3 regions of the Agrobacterium radiobacter genome follow, and region 3 is predicted to be linked to each of the others. Evidence: predicted binding sites of a transcription regulator. Region 3 holds the regulator's gene; each other region holds the start of a gene.
The links. Region 3 encodes LexA, which represses DNA repair genes until DNA is damaged. Its sites were predicted from a motif close to TGTTCNNNNTGTGTTCNG; they were not measured.
Positions count from the first base shown of each region.

Region 1 (4,995 bases), 700 kb from region 3:
CTCGGGCTCGAAGTGGTGCTGCCGACAGGCGAAATCTGGAACGGGCTGCGCCGGCTGAAGAAGGACAACACCGGTTACGATCTGCGTGATCTCTTCATCGGCTCGGAAGGCACGCTTGGCGTCATCACCGGCGCGGTGTTGAAGCTCTTCCCGAAGCCGCTCGGCCATCAGGTGGCCTTTGCGGGGCTGACCTCCACCGAAGATGCGCTGAAGCTGTTTGAAATGGCCTCCAACCTCTGCGGCACGGCGCTGACCGGCTTCGAACTCATGCCGCGAATCGGCGTCGAATTCACCGCCAGACATATTCCCGGCGTGCGCGATCCCCTGGAGCAACCGCACGACTGGTACGCGCTCATCGATATCTCCACCTCCGATTCGGCGGAAACGGCTGATACGATGATGCAATCGCTGCTAGAGCGCGGTTTTGAGGCCGGGCTGGTTCAGGACGCCGTGATCGCCGCATCGGAGGCGCAGCGACAGGCGCTCTGGCATATGCGCGAGAGCATGTCGGATGCGCAGAAGCCCGAAGGCGGGTCGATCAAGCACGATGTTTCCGTTCCGGTTTCAAAAATACCGGAATTCATGGCGACGGCGGAAAAGGCGGTTCTCGCCGCCATCCCGGGCGCGCGTGTCTGTGCCTTCGGCCATCTGGGTGACGGCAATATCCACTACAATATTTCCCAGCCTGTCGGTGCCGACAAGGCCGAATTCCTCGGCCGCTGGCGGGATATGAACGAGATCGTGCATGGCATCGTGCTGTCGCTCGGTGGTTCCATTTCGGCCGAACACGGCATCGGGCAATTGAAGCGCGATGAACTGGCCGCCATTCGCCCCGGCATCGAAATGGAACTGATGCGACGCATCAAACATGCTTTCGACCCCGCCGGCATCATGAATCCCGGCAAGGTTCTGGCCGGGTAAGACGCGCCCGTTAAGCCGAAGCCCGCAGCGCCCAGGCGGGCACTATTTCCGCATTCAGCCGGCGCGGTTTCTGCGCGCCGACAAATTGCGTCAGGCTCATGCCCGATCTGGCGATCGACAGGGCATGCTTCTTTGGCAGAAGATATCCGTGTTCCAATGGCGGAATACGGCGCAGCACGCGGCTGAAGACATTGCGCCGGTGATAGCGCGAGGGCGAGAAGCGGGCCGGCTGCGCGCAGATCGCCACATATTCGAGAATCTCGTCGATCCAGCCCGCCTGCGGGCGCGCGCCGGGCTCGATCAGAAGCAGCCAGCCGCCGCGCGCGGACTTCACGACATCCTCGATGTCCCATTGCCCATAAAAACGGCAACCGGCGGCATCGGCGACGCGCGACGACCCATCGCGCGAACCGTGATCAAGAATCACAACATCACTTACAAGCCCTTCCACGGCCCCGGTGACAAGCGCAGACAGCGTATGCGCAAGCTCCGGTTCGTGATCCCGGCATTCCATTATGACTGTCAACATCTGCATAGCTCTAACGCATCGCACAATAAATTGCCACTGGGCTGATCGCGGTAAAATCCGTGGCTGCTTATGCCGAACGTCACACGGCCTCCGCACGCGGTCAGACATATCGCGGTCACGCCCCTGTCTGATACGCGAGCTGAATCTGCAATTTTGTTCTTGTAATGTTCTCATTCCTGATGTAGGAATTTAATCATTCGGAAGGCGATAAACGCCTGTCCGGACGGAAACGGTTTAGGGCGTTGAGCGTGCCTCGAAAGGCGTGCGGCGTCCTGGGAGCATCCAGATGAGAAACCATACGCTTTCGGGGCAGGCTGCCTTCCAGCCGAGCCATATGCCTGACATTGCCAATGCGCTGGCCGATGCATCTGGCCTGCGCATCGAGATCGACCGCCGTCGCGGCCGTGGCGCCGGGCTCAATCCGGATGGATGTTTCGAGACCTTGCAGCACGAGGTTTTCGACGATGGCTGGCAGACGCTCGAGGACATGCCGGAGTTCCGCACCGAGGTGCAGGTGGAGAAGCCACGCAGCATCATCACCCGCAATGAATCGCCCGACATCCCGTTCGACCGCTCCATCAATCCCTATCGCGGCTGTGAACATGGCTGCATCTATTGTTTCGCAAGGCCGACACACAGCTATATGGGACTTTCGGCCGGTCTGGATTTCGAATCGAAACTCTTCGCCAAGCCGGATGCGGCAAAGCTTCTGGAAAGGGAACTGGCGAAACCGGGCTACAAGCCAAGGGTGATCGCCATTGGCACCAATACCGACCCTTATCAGCCGATTGAGCGCGAATGGCGCATCATGCGGCAGATACTGGAAGTGCTGGCCAAGGCCGATCATCCCGTCGCCATCGTCACCAAATCGGCGCTGATCAAGCGGGATATCGACATTCTGGCGCCCATGGCCAAAAAGGGGCTCGCCAAGGTCGGCATTTCCGTGACGACGCTGGACCGCAAGCTCGCGCGCAACATGGAGCCGCGCGCCGCCACGCCGGAGAAGCGGCTGGACGCGGTGAAGGCGCTGACCGAGGCGGGCATTCCCGTGGCCGTGATGATGGCGCCTGTCATTCCGGCACTCAACGATCATGAAATCGAGCGCATTCTCGAGGCCGGCAAGGCCGCTGGCGCCACCGAAGCGTCTTATGTGCTTTTGCGCCTGCCGCTGGAGGTGAGCCCGCTGTTCCGCGACTGGCTGCTGCGTAACTATCCGGACCGTTACCGCCATGTCATGTCGCTGGTGCGCTCCATGCGTGACGGCAAGGATTATGACGCGGAATTCGGAAAACGCATGAAGGGCGCCGGCCCCTATGCCTGGCAGATCGGCAGGCGTTTCGAGATGGCCACGAAGCGGCTTGGCCTCATCCGCCGCGGCATCCACCTGCGTGACGATCTCTTCGTGCCGCCGGGCGGTGCAGGCGTGCAATTGTCGCTGCTTTGAGAAGCAAACGCTGAAAATGACTGAGATGATGAATGCCCGAACTGAACTCGACGTCATCCGCGGGCTTGAGCCGAGGATCTAAACCGAGCGCGATAATGGATCCTCGGGTCAAGCCCGAGGATGACGTCGAGCATGAAGGATAACTCGCCGACAGTCGGAGGCTCTGTGAGCCTATATTAAACGAAATTCAAAACGATAAGGAGCAACCTTCTCATCTTGTTGCTCTCGACGAAATGCCCGGCGGGTTTTCCCTGGCCCGCCGGACATCGCCCCCCGGAGCCGCCGCCTCGCGTGCGATCGTTTTCCTCCGCCGCCCCGCTGGAGGATCAAAGGTCATGATGACCTTCGGGGCACGGTGAGCCACGCCCCTTGACCCCGGCTCACCATGCCTGTCATCGCCCGCTTCCGGGGGCTTGCAGGAGATCGGGTGTGTGTGCCAGTTTCGCCGCATGAAACGCACGGCCACACCCGATTCTCCTGCCCTTTTTGATCTTGCCGATACCGGCCCTGACTTCTCCTTCGAGCTGGAGGCGAAAAAGAAGGGCCTCTGGCCCGTCGCCGGCACGGATGAGGCAGGCCGGGGGCCTTTGGCCGGACCCGTGGTTGCGGCAGCCGTCATTCTTGATCCGGACAATATTCCCAAGGGGATGGACGATTCCAAGAAGCTGACCAAGCAGAAGCGGGAAAGCCTGTTCATACAGATCATGGAAACCTCGATCGTATCCGTCGCCTCCTCCGGCCCCGGCCTGATCGACAGCATGAATATCCTGCGCGCCAGCCTGGACGCCATGCGCCGCGCCGTGCTCGGTCTCGAAATCTCCCCTGCCCTCGTTCTCGCCGACGGCCGCGACCGGCCGCCGGGTATCACCTGCGAAGCCAAGGCCGTCATCAAGGGCGATTCCCGCTCCCTCTCCATCGCCGCAGCCTCGATCATCGCCAAGGTGACGCGCGACCGGATGATGGAACGCGCCGGTGTGGTGCACACATCCTACGGCTTCGAAGGCCATGCCGGCTACGGCACGCCCGCCCACCTGCGCGCCATCGAAAGCCACGGCCCCTGCCCGTTGCACAGGATGAGCTTTCGGCCGCTGAAGCGGGACTGATCGTGAATGAAGGTCCGGCAATCACTTCCGCGATAGGCCAAAGCGGACCCCGGGTTTCAAACTATCGACCGCCAGGCAATCCCAAGCGCTGCAGACAGGGCCAGCGTGACTATCACAGACAGCTTGAGCCGGAAAATGGCGAATGCCGCGAGCAATGTCAGGGCGAGCGACGGCAGCAGGAGTGATGAGAAGACTGGAACATCCAATGCCAGCGGGCCGAGGGCCACGGGTCGGACTTCCTCGAACAGCACGTGAAGTCCAAACCAGACCGCCAGGTTGAGGATCACCCCGACGACGGCCGCAGTGATGGCCGACATCGCCCCGCCAAGCGCCGCGTTACCGCGCATCTTCTCGATGAAGGGCGCACCAGCGAATATCCAAAGGAAACTCGGCAGGAAAGTTACCCAGGTCGTCAGGATCGCTCCGAGAGTTGCCGCCGCCAGCGGCGACAACGCCCCCGGATCGCGATAGCCCGCGAGAAAGCCGACGAACTGCGTTACCATAATGAGAGGACCGGGCGTCGTCTCGGCCATACCGAGACCATCAAGCATTTCTCCCGGACGAAGCCATCCATAGTTTTCCACCGCAGCCTGAGCGACGTAGGCGAGCACGGCATAGGCGCCGCCGAAGGTGACGACGGCCATCTGGCTAAAGAACAGACCCATCTTCGAGAACACATTGTCCCAACCGAGCACCAGGATCAGCGTCGCGACGGGAATGAGCCAGAGCGCTGCAAGAGTGCCAGAGGTTTTGAGCGACCAGGCAAGGTTGGGCCTGGCGTGAAGGGGAATGTCCTCGCCGAGGATGGAATCCCTGTCTTCGAGTATCTTGCCCGATCCCGACTTGTGTCCGCCGTTTGCCTTGAAAGCGTGAAGCCCTGTCCGCCCCCCGAAGCAGCCGATGATTGCGGCCGCGAGGATGATCAGTGGAAAGGGCACGTGAAGGAAGAAGATCGCGACGAAGGCGGCGGCCGCCATGGCGACCATCACATTGTTTTT
Region 1 covers NZ_JBEGHX010000001.1:386,891-391,885, reverse strand. Annotated here, with positions in the region: gene MRBLRC7O_RS01870 (FAD-binding oxidoreductase) at 1-921, shown strand, start outside; gene MRBLRC7O_RS01865 (glycosyltransferase family protein) at 932-1,450, opposite strand; gene MRBLRC7O_RS01860 (PA0069 family radical SAM protein) at 1,737-2,894, shown strand; gene MRBLRC7O_RS01855 (ribonuclease HII) at 3,344-3,997, shown strand; gene chrA (chromate efflux transporter) at 4,054-4,995, opposite strand, start outside.
Region 1: the regulator LexA is predicted to act here: its motif matches at 1,605-1,622, upstream of MRBLRC7O_RS01860 (PA0069 family radical SAM protein).

Region 2 (4,995 bases), 600 kb from region 3:
GCAAAACGCATGGTGACGCCGAAGGACATGCCGGCCCTCAGTTCGTCCTTCTCGTTACCGAACTTCGCCCGGATGCGGATCGTGCGGCTTGCTTCATCGACACGGTTGTCGACAGCTTCGATTTCACCCTTGAAGGTTTCGCCGGGACGCGAAATGGAGGTCGCCTCCACCGGCATTCCGACCTTGATCACGGTTGCAAACCGCTCGGGTGCCCAGAAATTGACGAGAATTTCCGACCGGTCGTCGATGCTGACGATGGTTGACTGCGTGGTGACGTTGTCGCCGATATTGGCGGCGACGATACCGGCCACACCCTCAATCGGCGCGACGATGTCGCGGCGCCTGAGATTGAGTTCGGCAGTGCTGAGCGCCAGCTTGGCGGATTCTTCGGCAATCTGCGCATCCATCACATCGAGGCGGGAAACGGATTTCAGGTTCTTGTAGGAACTGGATTTTTCAATCGCGCTGCGCAGCGCGACCTGCGCCTTGTCGCGTTCGATCACCTGCTCTTCGTCATCGAGCCGCGCAAGCACCTGCCCCTTCACGACACGCGCGCCGGCGGCCGTGCGGATTTCTGAAAGCGTGCCCGATGTCTGCGGCATGACGACGACTGACTGGATCGCCTGGCCGTTGCCGATGGCGTTCAGCCGATCATTGACCGTGCCCTTTTTCACCGGAGCCGTCACCACCAGGGTGGCGTTGCCGTTGCGCCGCGAACCACCATTCTGGCCTGTGGGCGAACCGGCCGTTGCGACCTCTATCGCGCCTGCCGGCGTTTTGCCGAGCCCCATGCTGGCGAGCACATTGCGGGCTTCGGGCGAATAAAAGCCCCAGAGACAGAGCCCTGCCCCCACCACGGCCAGACTGACACCCACCTGTTTCCAGACCCGCATATAGTTCTCCGGTTGATCATCGCAGCATAAAGCAGCCCCTGAAGCGCAGGCTTCGGGACATCAGCAGTATTCCCCCTCGTTTAAAACGAGGCAACGCACAAATCCGTTTCTTACGTAATTGTAATTTGTGATGGATTCTCGTCGAGCACACGACGAAGGCCATTTTTATCGCAAATATTCTTCAGCGCGGTAATCTGCCCCCAGGAAAAGAGCCGGAGGAAGCCATGAGCACCGTAACGAAAGTACAAAATCCCGAAGCCGATCCGCGCGTCAAGGCGGTATTTGACGACATCCGCACCACCCGCAAGTCGGACTTCATCAATAATATGTGGCTCTACCTCGCCTTCGATCCTGACCTTCTGGAAAAGACATGGGCCGAGGTCAAGGCGGTGATGGCGACACCTTCCGCGCTCGACCCCGTGGTCAAGGAAATGCTTTACATCGCGGTGTCCGTCACCAATGGCTGCTCCTATTGCGCCCATTCCCACACGGCCGCCGCCAAAGCCAAGGGCATGACCGGCGAGCAGCACGCCGATCTCCTGCGGGTCATCGCGCTTGCCGCCAAGACCAACCAGCTTGCGGTGGCGCTGCAAGTCCCGGTGGATGCCGCTTTTGATGCCGACAGGCAGGCATGAAGCAAAAAATGCCTTGGAATAGGCGTTTTGACCGATGATACCGGAATAAAAGCAGAACGCGGTTCTGGCCTTTATATCCCGAATCACTACATTGGGCCGCATGAGCAACAGTTTCGACGATATGCCGTTCTTCGATGAAGAACCCGTGACGCCGCGCAGAGCGACGAATAATGCAGGCGCGGAAAGCGCCGGCGGGCTCGGCATTGCCGCCCGCGCGATGGCTGCGCGCGATCAGACGCGTGCCGCGCCCGATTATCTTTCCGGCCTCAACCCGGAACAGCGCGACGCCGTGGAAACGCTTGACGGACCCGTTCTTGTCCTTGCGGGCGCCGGCACCGGCAAGACCCGCGTTCTGACGACCCGCATCGCCCATATTCTCGCAACCGGCCGTGCTTATCCCAGCCAGATCCTTGCCGTGACCTTCACCAACAAGGCGGCCCGCGAGATGAAGGAACGTATCGGCGTTCTGGTCGGCGGCGCTGTCGAGGGCATGCCCTGGCTTGGCACCTTCCACTCCATCGGCGTCAAGCTTCTGCGCCGCCATGCCGAACTCGTCGGCCTGAAATCGGATTTCACCATTCTCGATACGGACGACGTGGTGCGGCTGATCAAGCAGCTCATTCAGGCCGAAGGTCTCGATGACAAGCGCTGGCCGGCAAAGCAGTTTGCCGGCATGATCGACGGCTGGAAGAACAAGGGGCTGACGCCGCCGGATATTCCGGAGGGCGACAGCCGCGCTTTCGCCAATGGCAAGGGTCGCGAACTTTACACCGCCTATCAGAACCGGCTGAAAACACTGAACGCCTGCGACTTCGGCGATCTTCTGATGCACCCGATCAGCATCTTCCGCCGCCACACGGATATTCTGAAGGAGTATCACCAGAAGTTCCGTTACATTCTGGTGGACGAATATCAGGACACCAATACGGCGCAATATATGTGGCTGCGGCTTCTCGCGCAGCGCGCCAAGGACGAGCCGCAGAACGTCTGCTGCGTGGGTGACGATGACCAGTCGATCTATGGCTGGCGCGGCGCGGAAGTGGACAATATCCTCCGCTTCGACAAGGATTTTCCCGGCGCCAAGGTCATCAAGCTCGAACGCAACTATCGCTCCACCGAGCATATTCTCGGCGCAGCCGGGCATCTGATCGCCCATAATGAGGGCCGTCTCGGCAAGACGCTGTTCACCGAACGCAGCAGCCCTGACGATGAAAAAGTCGTGGTGCATGCCGCCTGGGATTCCGAGGAGGAAGCCCGCGCGGTCGGCGAGGAAATCGAACAGCTTCAGCGCAAGAACCACAAGCTGAACGACATGGCGATCCTCGTTCGCGCCTCCTTCCAGATGCGCGAATTCGAAGACCGTTTCGTGACGCTCGGCCTCAATTACCGCGTCATCGGCGGCCCACGCTTTTATGAGCGCCTCGAAATCCGCGACGCCATGGCCTATTTCCGCCTCGTCTGCCAGCCGGCCGACGATCTGGCCTTCGAGCGGATCGTCAATACGCCGAAGCGCGGCCTCGGCGATACGACCATCCGCAACCTGCACGACTATGCCCGCGCCCGTGATATTCCGATGCTGGCGGCAGCCGCCGATATCATCGAGACCGACGAGCTGAAACCGAAGGCCCGCAAGGCGCTGTTCGATGTGGTGCAGGATTTCCGCCGCTGGCAGGGTCTCCTGGAAAATACCGAGCACACCACGCTTGCCGAGCAGATTCTCGACGAAAGCGGCTATACCGCCATGTGGCAGGTCGACAAGACGGCCGAAGCGCCCGGACGGCTGGAAAACCTCAAGGAACTCATCCGCTCGATGGAGGCCTTTGAGAGCATGCGCGGCTTCCTCGAGCATGTGGCGCTCGTCATGGATGCCGAGCAGAACGAAAATCTCGATGCCGTCTCCATCATGACGCTGCATTCCGCCAAGGGCCTGGAATTCGACACCGTCTTCCTGCCCGGCTGGGAAGAAGGCCTGTTCCCGCACCAGCGGGCTCTGGACGAAGGTGGTCGCTCCGGTCTGGAGGAAGAACGCCGCCTCGCCTATGTCGGCATCACACGCGCCAAGAAGCTCTGCCATATCTGGTTCGTCTCGAACCGGCGCATTCACGGGCTGTGGCAATCCACCCTGCCCTCGCGGTTCCTTGATGAACTGCCGCCGGCCCATGTGGATGTCGCCGCATCCGACAGCAATTACGGCGGTTATGGCGGACGCGGCGGCTACGGCCAGTCGCGCTTCGACAAGGCCGACCCCTTCACCAACAACTATTCCACCCCCGGCTGGAAGCGCGCGCAGCAGAACCGCAGCGACGCCACCCGCGACAATTGGGGCACCCGCTCCGGCCATGCGGTGGAACGCATCGGTTACGGCGAAAGCGGCCCGCGCACCCGTACGATAGAGGGCGAGCTGGTGGCGAAATCCGTCGCGGACAAGCCGTCGAAATTCTTTGTCGGCGACCGCGTTTTCCACCTCAAATTCGGCAACGGCAATATTTCCGCCATCGAAGGCAACAAGCTGACCATCGACTTCGATCGCGCCGGACAGAAGCGCGTGCTGGATGGATTTGTGGAAAAGGTTTGATTCGACAACTATGAGTGCCCGCAGACCGCTTTTTCCGTAGCCCACGTCATGCCGTTGCAATAAAGGAGTTGCAATGGTGATGTGAAAACCGGGTGAGGACTGCTTTGCATATATTACCGAAAAGCCAGCGCAAGCTTGCGGTTTTCCTGATCAACATGGACAGCGCCACCAAACGCCTCGCGGATATGAACGCGCGCCTTGACGCCATGGGGCTGAAGGCGGAGCGCGTCCCCGGCGTCAATGGCAGGGAACTGAATTACCCGATCCCGGAATTCAGCGAGATTTCGTACATGCTCATGCATGGCCGCCGCACCTCGCCGCCGGAGATTGGCTGCTACCTCAGCCATGTCGCCTGCGCCCAAAAATTCATGGCGGGCGATGCCGATATCGCGCTCATCCTTGAGGATGACGTGGTCTTCGATGATGATTTTCTCAACGCCATCGATGAGGCGGTGCTGAACGGCGGCGACTGGGATCTGCTGAGGCTGACAACGGTCAGCAATGGCCGGAAATTTCCGTTCCGCCCGCTTTCCAATGGTCGTTCGCTCGCCATTGCGATCACACGGGAAAAAGGGTCGGGAGCCTATCTCGTCAACCGCCGCGCCGGAAAATGGATATCGAAACTGATCCCCATGCGGCTCGCCTATGACATCGCATTCGATCTGGAATATCTCGCGGGCCTCAAGGCGGCGTTCATCTACCCGCTTTGCGCCACGCAAGATGCGGACGGGGAAAGCCAGATCCAGAACAATCTGCGCATCTACCGCCTTCCGCGCTGGCGTTATTTCACCGTACTGCCCTATCGCGCCTTTCTGGAAACCAGTCGTTTCCTGCTGCGCGGCATCCGCTTCGTCATGGCGAAGGCGAAGGTGGCTATGGGAGGCGGCAAGGG
Region 2 covers NZ_JBEGHX010000001.1:1,689,306-1,694,300, forward strand. Annotated here, with positions in the region: gene MRBLRC7O_RS08550 (efflux RND transporter periplasmic adaptor subunit) at 1-893, opposite strand, end outside; gene MRBLRC7O_RS08555 (carboxymuconolactone decarboxylase family protein) at 1,118-1,528, shown strand; gene MRBLRC7O_RS08560 (ATP-dependent helicase) at 1,629-4,103, shown strand; gene MRBLRC7O_RS08565 (glycosyltransferase family 25 protein) at 4,208-4,995, shown strand, end outside.
Region 2: the regulator LexA is predicted to act here: its motif matches at 1,570-1,587, upstream of MRBLRC7O_RS08560 (ATP-dependent helicase).

Region 3 (4,995 bases):
GGCCGAGCTTCCAGATGTCCTTTGCCGCAACCATCGCGCTCGTCGCCTCCTATGCCGCCTGGAGCCGCTGGCGTGTTGATCGCGAGCGTCTGTTCATCGGGCGCAAACCGGCATGGATGACGGTGGCGCAAACGGCGGGCGCCATCATCGGCGGAGTCATCACGACCTCGTTGATCGGCGGTCTTTCGACTGCGATCTATTCCGCCGAGCATTTTCAGCGTGTCACCACCTATGGACTTTTTGCCAATCTGGCCGCCATGCCGCTCATGTCGCTGATCGTCATGCCTTTCGGCCTTGTCGCCATGCTGCTGATGCCTTTCGGGCTCGATGCTCCGTTCCTCAAGGTCATGGGTTACGGTATGGCTCTCGTGATCGAAGTTTCTCGGGAGGTGGCCTCCTGGGGAGGAAGCGCTGCGACGGGGCGGCCACATGGCTGGTTCCTGGGGCTTGCCTCCGTTGGTTTTCTGCTGCTGGCATTGTTACGCAGCCGGCTGGCGCTTCTTGGTTTGCCGTTTCTGGTCCTCGCCTTTGGCCTGTCGGCGGCCACGGCCTATCGCAATCCGCCTCATCTGCTTGTTCATGAGGATGGCATGCTGGTGGCGCTGCTGGAGGATGGCAAAGCCTACACGACGAAAACACGGCCGCAGGGTTTCGTTTATGACCAGTGGCAAAGGGCACTGCTGTTGCCGGAACAGCCAGTTCCGCCGGTCTTTCTCAAGAGCGAGGCTGCGGCAACCACCGTGGCTTTAACCAAGGCGAAGCTTGATCCGGAAAAGATGAGGGCGGTTACACGGCAGATGACGGTGGCCCTGAGAGACGCGGAGCCCGGTATTTTCACCTGCAGCAAAGGCATATGGTGTGCCGCACGCGCGGGAAGCGGCGAATGGATCATCGTTCTGGAAGATGGTCGATTTGCCGGAAAGGCATGTGATATCGCCGATATTGTCGTCGTTTCCCGCAGAACATCCTTCTCCCAATGCCGCTCGGGCGCACTTCTGCTTAACCGCGATATCCTGCGCCGGATCGGTTCACTGGAAATAGACTTTGCCGGCAGCGATCAGGTAGCGGTAGTCGGCAGGTTGCGCGCCGCGATAGCCGGCATGGACAGGCCCTGGAGCGAACATCGCTATTACGACTGGAAAAGCGGCCGTTTTGACCATGAGGTCCCTGATGCCGTCACGCGGTTGCTGGCGGCACCACAATGAGGGCCGCCAGCCTGGATCGTCAGGCCTTGATGCGCAGATCCGTCGTCAATTCGCCGATCCCGCCGATTTCCTCTTCATGCGCCGCGTCGCGCCAGGTTTCCTTCAGTCCGGCCTCGTACCATTCGCGCATGGCGGGCAGGGCGAGCAGCCGGTCACAATAGGCTTTCGCTGCGGGCGAAAGTTCCGCGCCATAGGTCTGGAAACGGAAAGCCACCGGGCAGAAGAAGGCATCGACCGCCGTAAATTTCTGGCCGGCAAGAAAGGGCCCGCCAAATTTTGCCAGGCCTTCGCTCCACAGCGCATCAACGCGCTTTATGTCGGCCGCTAGCCCGGTATCACCACCCTTCGGTTTTACGCGAATGCCGACCGACATGGGGTAGAGATTGCGCAGCGAGAAAAAGCCCGCATGCATTTCGCTCGCAGCCGAACGCGACCAGGCTCTTGCCTGCTTGTCGCTCGCCCAGACGCCCTGATGTCGCTCCGCCAGATATTCGGCGATCGACAACGATTCCCAAACCGTCACGCCTTCATCAACGAGGCAAGGCACCTTGCCGGTTGGCGAAAAGGTGGAGAAGGAAACGCCTTCGCCGAAGGGAACGAGTTTTTCATCGAAAGCAATGCCGAGCGTGCGCATCAATACCCATGGCCGCAGTGACCATGAGGAATAGTTCTTGTTGGCGATATAAAGATCGTACATGGCGTGTTCCCCGATATGATGCGCATTTCTATACCGGCGGATGGGCCCAGGAATATTGCAAATAATCCATGGCTCCCATAAGCCGCATTGATGAGTGGGACAGGAAGAAAAGAAGCACCTGCAGGTCACCATTCGGAGATAACGACGAAACACACCGCGACGAGACTGATGACCTGCATCCTTTCTCAACGAAATTAAGGATGCTCATTTTCAATCATCTGTTTCTTACCGCTGCCTGCTGGCCTTCGCGATAAAAGATGTGCGGACCTGCCAGACGATGTCGCTTCTCACTTATGCAGAACCGCATCATTCCAAGGAGCAAGCTGCAATGCTCCATAAGGGGAGCGCCATCCTCTTGATGGTGCCCGCAGCAAAAGGAATTGCGGCCCCATGCCTTGAATCAATGGTAACGGCGGATCAGTCCGACCAGCTTGCCCTGGATTTTCACCCGGTCCGGTCCAAAAATACGCGTTTCATAGGCCGGGTTTGCCGCCTCGAGCGCAATGGAGGCGCCCTTGCGACGGAAACGCTTCAGGGTGGCTTCCTCATCATCCACCAGCGCTACAACGATATCACCCGGATTTGCCGTATTGCCATTGCGGATGATGACGGTATCGCCATCAAAAATGCCGGCCTCGATCATCGAGTCGCCCTTGACCTCAAGAGCGTAATGTTCGCCCGAACCCAGCATATCAACAGGCACGGCCACATCGTGGGTATTGTTCTGGATGGCGGAAATCGGCACACCGGCAGCGATGCGGCCCATGACCGGCACGGTGACGGCCCCGACGAGATCATTGGCCGGCGTCTTGGGGGCAGGGGCCGCTTCCGACGCCTTGGGTTTGCCAAGGCTGCCTTCGATGACGCTCGGCGAAAAGCCGCGCTGCGGCCTTGCACCCGGCGTATAGGCCTCAGGCAGCTTGATGACTTCCAGCGCTCGCGCTCTATTTGGTAGCCGGCGAATAAACCCGCGCTCTTCGAGGGCGGTGATCAGGCGGTGGATGCCAGATTTCGAGGCAAGATCGAGTGCGTCCTTCATTTCATCGAAGGATGGCGGCACGCCGGACTCTTTCATTCGTTCATGAATGAAGAGAAGCAATTCCTGCTGTTTGCGCGTGAGCATGAGGAAAACACCCTTTAGAATCGTAGTGGAAGTCGCGAAACAAATACAGAACGAACACTATATGTTCCATATGTGTTCCGCAATCCCCTAAAATTTCGTGAAGCTGCTATCTGTTGTTTTGATGATTTGCTTCTTGGCCTACGATTGTGCTTTTCTGCGGCCCAAATCGTCCAGGCATGTCCGGGCGGAGTGCCAGCGCAGGAAACAGGTCATGATGAAATCCCATAGCGTCGATCATCTCGTTCTGCCGGTGCAGGATATCGGCGTTGCCGCGAAACGTCTCGCCAGCCTTGGATTTACGGTCTCACCGGAGGCTTTGCATCCTTTCGGCACCCGAAATGCCTGTGTTTTTTTTACCGACGGGACCTATCTGGAGCCGCTCGTAATTGCTGATCCGGCTAAATATAATGCGTCGGCAGACAGGGGAGATGTGTTCACGGGCAGGGACAGGGCCTTCCGGCAACGTGACGGGCGGGAGGGTTTTTCGGCTCTTGTCGCCAAAACCGAAGATGCCCTTGCCGACCATGACAGGTTTCTGACGTCTGGCGTGTCAGCGGGCGATGTGTTCCAGTTTTCGCGGCCTGTGCGGATGCCGGATGGATCGGAAAGCGAGGCGGCGTTCCGGCTGGCTTTTGCGGCAAGCGGGGCGGCGGATTTCTTTCTGTTTAGTTGTCAGCGGCTGCAGGCCCTGCCGGGCGATCGAACAGTGCTGGAGCGCCATGCCAACGGTGTCTCCGGCCTCAGTGAAATCGTTCTGTTCTCCGGTGATGATCCGAACGCGGCGCGCTTGATCGAAACGGTGTTTGGTTGTGAGGGCAGAATATCTCCGGATGGTGATATGGTTTTCGCGACCGACAATGCGCGCATCAGATTGACCGGAAAACCTGATTTCAGCGGACAGGCCCCGAATACTCCTGATTGGAGCGGCGGCGGATTGCGCGGTGCGGGCATCGTCTTTTCGTCGCACGATCTTGCCGTGACAGAGGCGGCGCTTGCTGCTAATGGCGTGTCCTGCGCAAAAGCGGACGGTCGCCTGGTGGTGCCTGCGGCACCCGGTCAGGGCGTTGCCTTCGCCTTCGAGGAAAAATGATGAGCGTTACGAACAATCTCAAAGTCACCGCCGGCGACGGCGTCAGCAAGGTTTCCTTCTCCAATGCCGAGCGTTTTTCGCTGATTGCCGGCCCGTGCCAGATGGAAAGCCGCGAACATGCCTTCATGATTGCAGGTGTCCTGAAAGAGCTTTGCGACAGCCTCGGGATCGGACTTGTCTACAAGTCCTCCTTCGACAAGGCGAACCGCACCTCGCTTTCCGGCAAGCGCGGTATCGGCCTTGACAGCGCGATGCAGGTTTTCGCTGATCTCAAGAAGGAATTCGGCTTTCCTGTTCTGACCGACATTCACACCGAGGAGCAATGCGCCATCGTTTCCGAGGTGGTGGATGTGCTGCAGATTCCGGCTTTCCTCAGCCGCCAGACCGATCTTCTCGTCGCCGCCGCCAAAACCGGCCGTGTCATCAACGTCAAGAAGGGCCAGTTCCTGGCGCCCTGGGACATGAAGAACGTGCTCGCCAAGCTTAATGAGAGCGGCAACCCGAATGTGCTTCTGTGCGAGCGCGGCGCTTCCTTCGGTTACAATACGCTGGTCTCCGACATGCGCTCCCTGCCGATCATGGCATCGCTTGGCGCGCCGGTCGTGTTTGACGCCACCCACTCGGTGCAGCAGCCGGGCGGGCAGGGTGGCTCCACGGGCGGCCAGCGCGAATTCGTCGAGACCTTGGCACGCGCGGCGGTCGCCGTCGGCGTGGCCGGCCTCTTCATCGAGACCCATGAGGACCCTGATAATGCGCCGTCTGACGGCCCCAACATGGTGCACCTGAAGGACATGCCGAAACTGCTCGAAAAGCTTCTGGCTTTCGACGCCATCACCAAAGCCTGAGGGCTGGCCGCTGCGGCGGGCGCCGTTTGTGCCAA
Region 3 covers NZ_JBEGHX010000001.1:1,087,903-1,092,897, forward strand. Annotated here, with positions in the region: gene MRBLRC7O_RS05510 (ComEC/Rec2 family competence protein) at 1-1,205, shown strand, start outside; gene MRBLRC7O_RS05515 (glutathione S-transferase family protein) at 1,225-1,902, opposite strand; gene lexA (transcriptional repressor LexA) at 2,303-3,025, opposite strand; gene MRBLRC7O_RS05525 (VOC family protein) at 3,237-4,115, shown strand; gene kdsA (3-deoxy-8-phosphooctulonate synthase) at 4,115-4,960, shown strand.